Regions from separate parts of the Rossellomorea sp. FS2 genome, predicted to be linked through region 1. Evidence: riboswitches for the same ligand, from Rfam matches in the RefSeq annotation. Region 1 holds a riboswitch; each other region holds the start of a gene.
The links. A riboswitch is a leader RNA that binds a small molecule or an ion and turns the genes downstream of it on or off. The one in region 1 is predicted to bind cyclic di-AMP.
Positions count from the first base shown of each region.

Region 1 (3,274 bases):
GATGGCGAAAGCGGATGAAAGAACGTAGTAGAGGAACACTTTGCTCCCCGTCTTCCCAAGTTCCTTGATGCTCGTTTGGTTCACACCTGTCATGAGTGTGAAGAGGATAAGGGGGATGATCAGGAACGACAGGAGATGGATGAGGATGTCCCCCAGGATGGATATGGAGGCGGCACGCTCTCCGAAGATTACCCCTGCGATGACCCCAAGGACCAGGGCAACGGTGATTTTCGTGATCAGGGATATGCTTTTGTATTTCGTCCATAATGACTTCATAGTTGGTCCCTCTTTTCTTACGATTGTCATCATATAAAAAAGCCCGGAGAGGGGCTTAGAATATGCTTAAATGTCGATTCTTCCCTCGGAGGATCTCAAAGACCCCGTAGAGGAACAGGCCGGCCGCCACGATGGCCAGTAGCCATTGTCCGAAAGGCTGCTGGGCAATTTCGGATAGTGCCCCGTCCAATCCCTTGGTTTTATCGGGGTCAGCCGTGATGGCGGTCCGGATGAAGAAGTATCCTACGAGAAGGAATACGATGCCTCGGGCAGTGAGACCGATTTTTCCGGTCCTTTTACTGAACTTCCACTCGTGCTTTGACATGCTTCCTTTCTTGAATTGCTTCGCGAATTTTTCTGTATAAGCCGAGTAAAGCTCGTGAAGCGCGAATCCGATGATAGCCAGCCCGATGATGCCGACAATCCATTGACCGAAAGGCTGGGAAAGGAGCTTTGCAGACATGGTCTGCTCAGAACTCGAGCCGCCTTTGGCGTGAAGGGCGATGGCAATGGCATTGAAGCCGAGGATCCCGTAAGCTGCACCCGTAAAGATGTGGGTAATCCTCCGTACGATGGATTTCCCCTGATCTCCGTGGTATTCAGGATCGGTAATGGCTTGGATTAAGCTCCAGATGACCACGCCGAGAAGTCCGATGCCGACGATCCATAATAATACCTCACCGAAAGGCTTGGATGCAATGGCTGCGAATGCGCCGTTCGAGTCAGATGTGCTTCCGCCCACTCCGAAAGCTGCCATGACGGCCAGGGCGCCAATCAGCATGTAGACGAGTCCCCTTGATATGAATCCTATGCGGGCGAACCCCCTGATCCATGGTTTGATATCCTTTGAGTTGTCCTTACCGGAAGGCAGGACCGATGTAATGTCAGCCATGGCTACTTCTTCCCTTCAGTTTGCATTTTATAAGCAATATTCCCTAAACGCAGGGTTCGAAACCATGGACGGAGCAAGTAAATGATGGTGGTTCATCCATTTCTCATTCCCCGCGAAAAAAAGGCTAAAATAGTTATAGACAACGAATGTGTCTAGGAGTAATATATCTATCATCAAAGCTGGTTGCTTTATATCATATCATCGCTTAATTCTGCAAAGAAGCGGGGGACCCGAGTTCATTAGGGGTGAATCCTTTTTAAGGTAGGGCTGCTTCCATGGCCCGAATCCGTCAGCTAACCTCGTAAGCGTAAATGGGAGTGAATGAACCTTGGAATCGTATAGACGATGGCCACAGGCTTAGTTCCTGCGGTCTTTTTTGTGCCTTCATTTAATGAATCAGCATGATTCATCATGGAAGATGAATGAACAAGTGGAAAACAACAAAAGATACGAAAATATCAGTAAAGTCAGTTGGAGGAGTACATCATGAAAAAGCAATTCGCCGTTATCGGTCTTGGAAAATTCGGGGGGAACCTGGTGGAGGAATTGAGCAGGCTTGATACAGAGGTGCTGGCAATCGATCTGCACGAAGAGGTGGTTCAGCGCTACGCGGATGTGGCGACTCACGCCGTCCAGGCCAATGCCATGGATGAGTCCGTATTGAGATCCCTCGGCCTCCGTAATTTCGATCACGTGATCGTATCATTCGGAGAAAGCGTGGAGGCGAGCATCCTGACGACACTGCTTCTGAAAGAGCTGGGTGTCAAGGAGGTCTGGGTGAAGGCGTCGAATGCGTACCATCAAAAGGTGCTTGAAAGGATCGGTGCCGACAAGGTCATCCATCCTGAACGGGACATGGCGAAAAAAATCGCTCATCATATGACATCGGAGAAAATCATCGACTACATCGAACTTTCAAAGGAGCATAGCATCGTAGAGGTCAGGGCTTCGTCCAAAGTTGCGAACCGTACGCTCATGGATCTTGACGTCCGTGCGCGGTATGGATGCAATATCATTGCCATCCATCGCGGGGATGAGGTCATTGTCTCACCGAGTGCAGACGATACGGTTGAACTGGGAGATCTGTTGATTGTGATCGGCCATAATCGCGATATCAATCGATTTGAAAAAGAAGGGGTATAACCATGAAGTACAGGGTCATCCATTTAAGTCCACCGCAGCTGCTGGTGGCAGTCTTTGCCTTTTTCATCATGGTGGGTATGGCTCTCTTGAAGCTTCCCATCTCGACGACAGAGCCGATCACGTGGCTCGAAGCCCTTTTTACGACAACCTCAGCCATGACCGTGACGGGGCTTGCCGTTGTCGATACCGGTTCCGTCTACACCATTTTCGGTCAGATTGTCGTCATGTGTCTGATCCAGCTTGGAGGGCTGGGCATCATGTCGTTCGCTGTCCTGATCGTCATGATGCTCGGGAAGAAGATCGGATTCAAGGAACGGCTGTTGCTGCAACAGTCGTTGAATCAGACCTCTGTGGGCGGGGTGATCATGCTCGTGAAATACCTTTTCACCTTTTCATTGCTGGTGGAGGGGATCGGAATGACCTTCCTTGCCACTCAATGGGTGCCCCGATACGGGTGGTCAGAAGGCTTGTTTTATAGCCTTTTCCATTCTGTTTCCGCTTTTAATAACGCCGGATTCGGTTTGTGGCCCGACAACATGATGCGATTTGTGGGGAATCCGGTCATCACCTTCACTCTATCCTTCCTTTTCATCATCGGTGGGATAGGATTCACCGTCTTGGTGGACGGGTGGAAATCACGTGCGTTTAAGAAGCTGTCCCTCCACTCGAAGATCATGATCCTGGGTACGCTTTTGATCAATGTGGTAGCAACGATCATCATCTTCGTCCTGGAGTATAACAACCCGGGTACACTGGGACCTCTTTCTCTCGGTGACAAAGGATTGGCTTCCTACTTTCAGGCCGTGACACCGAGGACCGCAGGGTTCAATACGCTTGATTATGGTGAGATGGAAAGTCCGACTCTTTTCTTTACGGTCCTTCTCATGTTCATCGGGGCAGGAAGTGCATCCACAGGTGGGGGGATCAAGCTTACGACATTCCTCATGATCCTTCTCGCGGTAG
Region 1 is NZ_JBLRVS010000005.1:170,834-174,107, forward strand. It holds gene ACNA6I_RS17255 (dicarboxylate/amino acid:cation symporter) at 1-276, opposite strand, end outside; gene ACNA6I_RS17260 (DUF1206 domain-containing protein) at 332-1,168, opposite strand; cyclic di-AMP (ydaO/yuaA leader) riboswitch at 1,361-1,491, shown strand; gene ACNA6I_RS17265 (potassium channel family protein) at 1,655-2,311, shown strand; gene ACNA6I_RS17270 (TrkH family potassium uptake protein) at 2,314-3,274, shown strand, end outside.

Region 2 (3,274 bases), 150 kb from region 1:
TAACGCAGAATCAGCCGCAGGGATCGCTCCCTGCGGCTTTTTTTTATTGAGTCAGTTCCTTCTCGAGATTCCGGTCAAGGACGAACACTTCGATCCTTTCACCGGACCTGGTGCTGATATCGCTATGACTTGTAAGGACGTGGCAGTTCGTCAGCTTTTCCACGACGGCTTCGAATTTTTCCCCGTACATCTCCCGGAGGATCTGCCTCATCTGCTTCACGAGCTTCCGTCCATTATCATGTTCCACCAGATGCTTTTCTTCTACGGTGAGGACGCCCTTGAACCGTGCGATCACCATATCTTCGACGATGTAGGTCCTCGTTTCCTGTGGTCCCCTCCCGATCAATTCCCTTTGGAGCTTGATGAAGGCTTCGCTCAGCTCGGCCTCTAATCGTTTTTTCGTTGCCATAAGATCCTCCTGAATTCCGCGTACGTCTTTTCAACGACAATCGTACGTCCATAAGGTAGGGGATGTCAATCCTATTTTTTTGTATTGAAGTAATAGAAATAATAAGATTGAGTGAGTATTGGGTAGTAAATTGAAGTTATTTATAATATTTTGATTGAATATGACTGTTTTATCGGGTTTTTCCTCGTTTACAACGGAATGAACTCGGAGTAATATCAATTTCATAAACAACAGCATCAACCGGCCTAATCTCGAATGAGAGCGGAGGAACCAATTTTTTGGGGTTAATTCTACTGTGTAGAAGGGATGAGAAAACTCTTTCGCCATCCTACCCGTCAGCTAACTTCGTCGGCTAAAGCGAAGGAGGTCCACAAGACCGCCTTAATCAGGGGGCATCTCTTGTTGCAGACATCTGTGACGTGAGGGGCAGCCTGTGTATGTAGGTCTTTTTATTATGCCTATACGAAAAAGAATACGTGGAAGACAGAATGCAAAGAAGGCATGAAGCCTGCTGGGCATTAAGTAGACCAATGTGTGCTTTTTCTCCAATTCTATGAAGATCATGTTCATGATTTTCACATGGGGAAGAAGTGTGCGTTGGTCTATTTTGTTCGGTCTGGGCCAAAAAGTAAAGGAGGAATCAAGATGGGGGATGTGTGGATGATGGTCATCACGGGCGTACTTACCTTGGCGATGGCAGGACTATTGAAATGGTCCGGGTCCATTGTGGAACAGGGAAAGGATGAAGAGAAATGATGATGTTGGCGATCGCTCTGATCCTGGTGTTCTATCTGTGTTATGTGTTGCTAAATCCAGAGAAATTTTGATATGGGGTGAAGGAAAGTGGTTTCCACGATTGGTTCAGTTGTACTTATCATGTTCATTGTCATTCTATTGGCAAAGCCTGTAGGGCTCTATCTAGCACAGGCATTCAATACGGAGCGGACGCGCCTTGACCGGGTATTCCTCCCGGCAGAGAACATCCTCTTCCGGCTCGGCGGTGTCCGGGCGATCAATCAGACTTGGAAGAGGTATGCAGCTTCCCTGCTTCTGACGAACGTATTCATGATCGCGCTCGTGTACCTGGTTTTCAGACTTCAGGGGGTACTTCCCCTGAATCCGGCAGGGATCAAAGGGATGGATGCGTCCCTTGCTTTCAATACGGCCATCAGCTTCATGACGAATACCAATCTTCAACACTACAGCGGTGAAACCGGTTTGTCGTATCTCGCCCAGATGGCGGGCGTTCTCTTCATGATGTTCGCTGCACCTGCAACCGCGTTGAGCGGGGTGATGGCCTTTATCCGGTTGTTAGCCGGAAAGGGGGCGGGGAATTTCTTCGTTGATTTCATCCGTTCCATCACCAGGGTGCTATTGCCCCTAGCGTTCATCACCGGCTTGATCTTCGTGGCCCTTGGGGTACCACAGACGCTTTCACCATCTGTTACCGTGCAGACCGTGGATGGTGGGAGTCAGGAGATAGCACGGGGTCCCGTAGGCTCATTCTTATCGATCAAGGAGCTCGGGAACAACGGTGGTGGATTCTTTGGAGTCAACTCGGCTCATCCGTTTGAGAATCCGGGGTCGTTCAGCAATATGCTCCAGATCGTTTTGATGTTCCTTCTGCCTACGGCGATTCCCTTCGCGTATGGAAGGATGATCGGGAATGAGAAGCAAGGACGCCTCTTATTCGTCTCGATGATGATGATGTTCGTTGTCATGCTCTCCCTGTCAATGGTGGCGGAATCGCATGGAAACCCGGCATTGAATGCTCTCGGAATCAATGGGGCGAGCATGGAAGGGAAGGAAGTCCGGTTTGGTCCCGGGGAGTCGATCCTGTATGCCATGGTGACGACGGCTTCAGAGACGGGTGCGGTCAATACCATGCATGATACGCTTACGCCTTTGAGCGGGATGCTGACTCTGTCCAATATGCTCCTCAATGCCGTATTCGGTGGTGTGGGTGCCGGGTTCCTCAATGTCATCATGTATGTCCTGATCGCCGTTTTCCTATCGGGATTGATGATCGGCAGGACTCCGGAGTTTCTTGGTAAGAAGATCGAAGCCCGCGAGATGAAGCTCATAGCCGTCACCATGCTGATCCAACCGCTCCTCATACTTGGTGCATCGGCCATCGCCCTTTATGTCCATGCAGGGACGGATGCCATCTCCAATCAAGGGTTCCACGGACTGACGCAAGTCATGTATGAATTCACGTCGTCTGCAGCCAACAATGGATCAGGGTTTGAAGGCCTGGGGGATGCCACGCCATTTTGGAACATTTCCACGGGGATCGTCATGTTCATCGGGCGGTACTTCGGAGTCATTACCATGCTCGCTGTCGCTGCATCCCTGGCCAAGAAGCGGCTTGTTCCGGAAAGCATCGGAACCTTCCGTACAGATTCTCCCCTATTCGGCACCATCTTCGTGGGGACGATCATGATCGTGGGAGCGCTGACGTTCTTCCCGGTCCTCGTGCTGGGACCTGTTGCAGAATATTTAACACTATAAGCTGGAGGGATAAGAAATGGGAAACCATTTGTTGAAGGATCAGGAGGAGGACATCATCTCACCGGTAAGAGAGGTGCCGTCGCCTTCTGTTGATAAGAATAGCAAGGACTCATCGTTACTATGGAACGCACTGAAAGAATCAATCATGAAGCTGGACCCTAGAAGGATGGTCAAGAATCCCATCATGTTCGTAGTGGAATTTGGGTTCTTCATTTCCTTCATCCAGGTGTTTTTACCACAAAGCCCAGGAGGGACGGGAACATGGTTCTCTCTCTCGGTCGCACTCATCCTGCTTTTTACGGTTTTGTTCGCCAACTTTGCCGAGGCGTTGGCCGAAGGGAGGGGGAAGGCCCA
Region 2 is NZ_JBLRVS010000005.1:321,223-324,496, forward strand. It holds gene wrbA (NAD(P)H:quinone oxidoreductase) at 1-3, shown strand, start outside; gene ACNA6I_RS17990 (DUF2294 domain-containing protein) at 44-409, opposite strand; cyclic di-AMP (ydaO/yuaA leader) riboswitch at 642-778, shown strand; gene kdpF (K(+)-transporting ATPase subunit F) at 1,168-1,236, shown strand; gene kdpA (potassium-transporting ATPase subunit KdpA) at 1,286-2,920, shown strand; gene kdpB (potassium-transporting ATPase subunit KdpB) at 2,937-3,274, shown strand, end outside.
Region 2: linked by a shared signal. The riboswitch ahead of kdpF (K(+)-transporting ATPase subunit F) and the one ahead of ACNA6I_RS17265 (potassium channel family protein) in region 1 are both predicted to bind cyclic di-AMP.

Region 3 (3,274 bases), 160 kb from region 1:
ATGGTTCAAATTTCATATATGCCTCCCAGAGGGCGATCAAGCCGGTCTGGTAATAGTCATGATGATTCTTATAGATGCGCAGGGTGTGGATGATTTTGTGGATCATCTGGCTGTACTGTTCATGGACGAGTTCAAATGGTTCCATCTTCGATTCCTTTTGAGCAGGCGCCGCTCTGTTTTCCCGGTATATCCACAGTAAGGGAGAAAAGGATGGGTGGCAAAAGCCCCAATCAGCCCTGCATCAGGGGGTAAAGCCGCTTGGACCTGTGGATAACGGAAGTTTCTTTTAAGAAAACCTCAAGTTTTCTGTCAATTCAAGAAAAGTGAAAATTGATTAATGAATTTGTCATAATTTATGGTGAGGTTGTCTACACAGATATACAAATATTGCCACTGTCTTCTTATATGATAGAGTTCATAGATTGGAGGGACGAGTGGATGAGAATCGGATTGGTTGTGTTGGGACTATTGACCTCCTCGGTGGTGATCGGAGGCAAGTATCACTGGGAAGGGGAGGTGAAGGAAGTGCAGGCGTCGGCTTATGCCTCGCACCAGGATGTGCTGGCAGGAGAACGTGCAGAAGCGGAGGAGAAAGCAGAAAAGGAAAGGCATCGGATGCAGATATTGGACAGGATCAATGGGTTACCACGTGATGTTCAGCCGCTCTTCAGGGAAAAAGCGGCCCAAGGAAAGCCTGTACGCATGATGATTGCCGGGTCATCCTCGACATCGGATGAAGCAGGAGCCTGGCCGGATACGGTGAAAGAGGCCTTGACGAAAGAATACGGAGAAGAGCTCCTCTCCGTCTCCATCCATGAAGTCGGAAGAAGGACATCCAGAGAGGTGGTGAAGGATGGACTTCATCTTCCACTGGCGAAAGAAAAGCCGGATCTACTCCTTTTGGAACCGTTTCTTCTTGCGGATAATAGTCGCATCGATATGAAGGAAAGGCTGAAGAATCTTACTGCCATCCTGGATGCGTTCAAGAAAGAGAATCCTGATATCATGATTCTTCTACAGCCTTCCAACCCCATCCCCGATGCTCACTATTACCCAATGGAAGAGAAGAAGCTGAGAGAGTATGCCAAGGATCATCACTATCCATACATAGATCATTGGAAGGCTTGGAAGGATGTCGAATCTCAGGTGACAAAGAAGGAGCTGCCGAATAAGGATGGGAATGCAGTATGGGCGTCCTTCATGGTGGATTATTTTGTGGATAAGTCCCATTGAACCCGGCGTGTGCCGGGTTTTACTTTTAGCTTTAAATAGATCTTTGTATACACGAAATATCCTGCAAAAGGTAAAAAACCTAATAAATAACTATTCTGAAATATCTTTATTTAAAAAACATTTGACAGTATATCGATTAAAGTTGTATATTATATTTTGTGGACTTCTAAATAAAACTTTATTAGGATAATAAAGTCAACCCACTACAACTAAATAGTATGGCTTAATCGATCGAGCGGAGGAATCATGCAAGTGGTATTTCAATACCTTGGGGTGAATCCTTTTACCAGGTAGGGAACTCTCAATCCCGAATCCGACAGTTAACTCCGTATGCCAGTTGAGAGAAAGAACCTTTATTTTTCAACCAAAAGGCTGTTCTTTCTTAAGAACGGTCTTTTTTTGCTTTACGCACATCATCCAAGAGGGGGACCATCTATGAAAAAAATTCGTTTCGGTTTAGCCACCCAGATCTTCGTCGGGTTGATCCTGGGTATCCTTGTCGGGGTCATCTGGTTTAATGACCCGCGTGTTGCTACGTATCTCCAGCCGTTGGGAGACCTTTTCCTTCGTTTGATTAAAATGATTGTCATTCCGATCGTCATCTCCACTCTCATCGTCGGTGTGGCAGGTACCGGGAACGGAAAGGCTTTCGGCCGTCTTGGGGCAAAGACGATCATCTACTTCGAGGTCATCACGACCGTCGCCATCATCCTCGGGATCATCCTGGCGAACGTGTTCCATCCTGGAAGTCACGTCAACCTAGGATCTGTTGAGAAGACAGACATCCAATCCTACGTGGATACATCAGAAGACCAGAAAGACAAAACCATCGCAGAAACCTTCCTGCATATTGTTCCGACAAACTTCTTCCAATCCATCGCGGAAGGGGACATGCTGGCCATCATCTTCTTCTCCGTGCTATTCGGACTTGGAGTGGCAGCCATCGGGGAACGGGGGAAACCGGTCGTTCAATTCTTTGACGCCGTTTCCCATGCCATGTTCCACGTCGTCAACATGGTCATGAAGGTCGCACCACTCGGCGTATTCGCCCTGATCGGGGTAACCGTATCTAAATTCGGGATCGATTCCCTGGTATCACTCGGCAAGCTTGTCGGCCTCGTCTATGCGGCCTTGATCTTCTTCCTGATCGTCGTATTGGGACTGGTGGCCAAATGGGCCGGAGTGAACATCTTCACTCTACTTAAATACTTGAAGGATGAGCTTCTACTCGCCTTCAGTACATCGAGCTCCGAGACCGTACTTCCACGCGTCATGGAGAAGCTTGAAAAGATGGGTTGCCCGAAGGCCATCGTATCCTTCGTCGTACCGATCGGGTACACCTTCAACCTTGATGGATCGGTCCTGTATCAGGCCATCGCCGCCCTGTTCCTCGCGCAGGTCTACGGCATCGACCTTTCCATCATGCAACAGATCACCCTCATCCTTGTCCTTATGGTGACATCGAAAGGGATGGCTGCTGTACCTGGTACATCCTTCGTCGTCCTCCTTGCCACGTTAGGTACCATCGGGGTACCGGCAGAAGGCCTTGCCTTCATCGCAGGGGTCGACAGGATCATGGATATGGCCCGTACCGTCGTCAACTTAACAGGTAACACACTTGCCGCTATCGTCATGTCCAAATCAGAAGGACAGTATGACGCAGATCATGGAAATGAAGTCATGAAGGCTGGTTAGGAAAAACCTCCGCTCAAGAATCGATTGAGCGGGGGTTTTTTTGTCATTCATTCTTTACAAATCCCTAATATCTCTTCCATATTCCCTTCATATCCAGGGGCTAGACTGGATGAAAAAGGCGAAGGATGTGGACCGCATGTTCCATTTGATCAAATCAGACTACAGGGCATATGGGTTATCCCCGAAAGGATTGATCATCAGCTTCTTCAATGCTTCGACCTTCTGGCTTGTTGTGATGTACCGGATCGGGCACGCCCTTCATGTAAAGCGGGTGCCGCTCATTCCCAGGATCCTCCGGTCGGCAGGTATCATCTTCTATGGTGCCGAGATTTCCTACGGTGCCAAA
Region 3 is NZ_JBLRVS010000005.1:11,625-14,898, forward strand. It holds gene ACNA6I_RS16545 (sigma-70 family RNA polymerase sigma factor) at 1-145, opposite strand, end outside; gene ACNA6I_RS16550 (SGNH/GDSL hydrolase family protein) at 439-1,233, shown strand; cyclic di-AMP (ydaO/yuaA leader) riboswitch at 1,444-1,582, shown strand; gene ACNA6I_RS16555 (cation:dicarboxylate symporter family transporter) at 1,669-2,928, shown strand; gene ACNA6I_RS16560 (serine O-acetyltransferase) at 3,038-3,274, shown strand, end outside.
Region 3: linked by a shared signal. The riboswitch ahead of ACNA6I_RS16555 (cation:dicarboxylate symporter family transporter) and the one ahead of ACNA6I_RS17265 (potassium channel family protein) in region 1 are both predicted to bind cyclic di-AMP.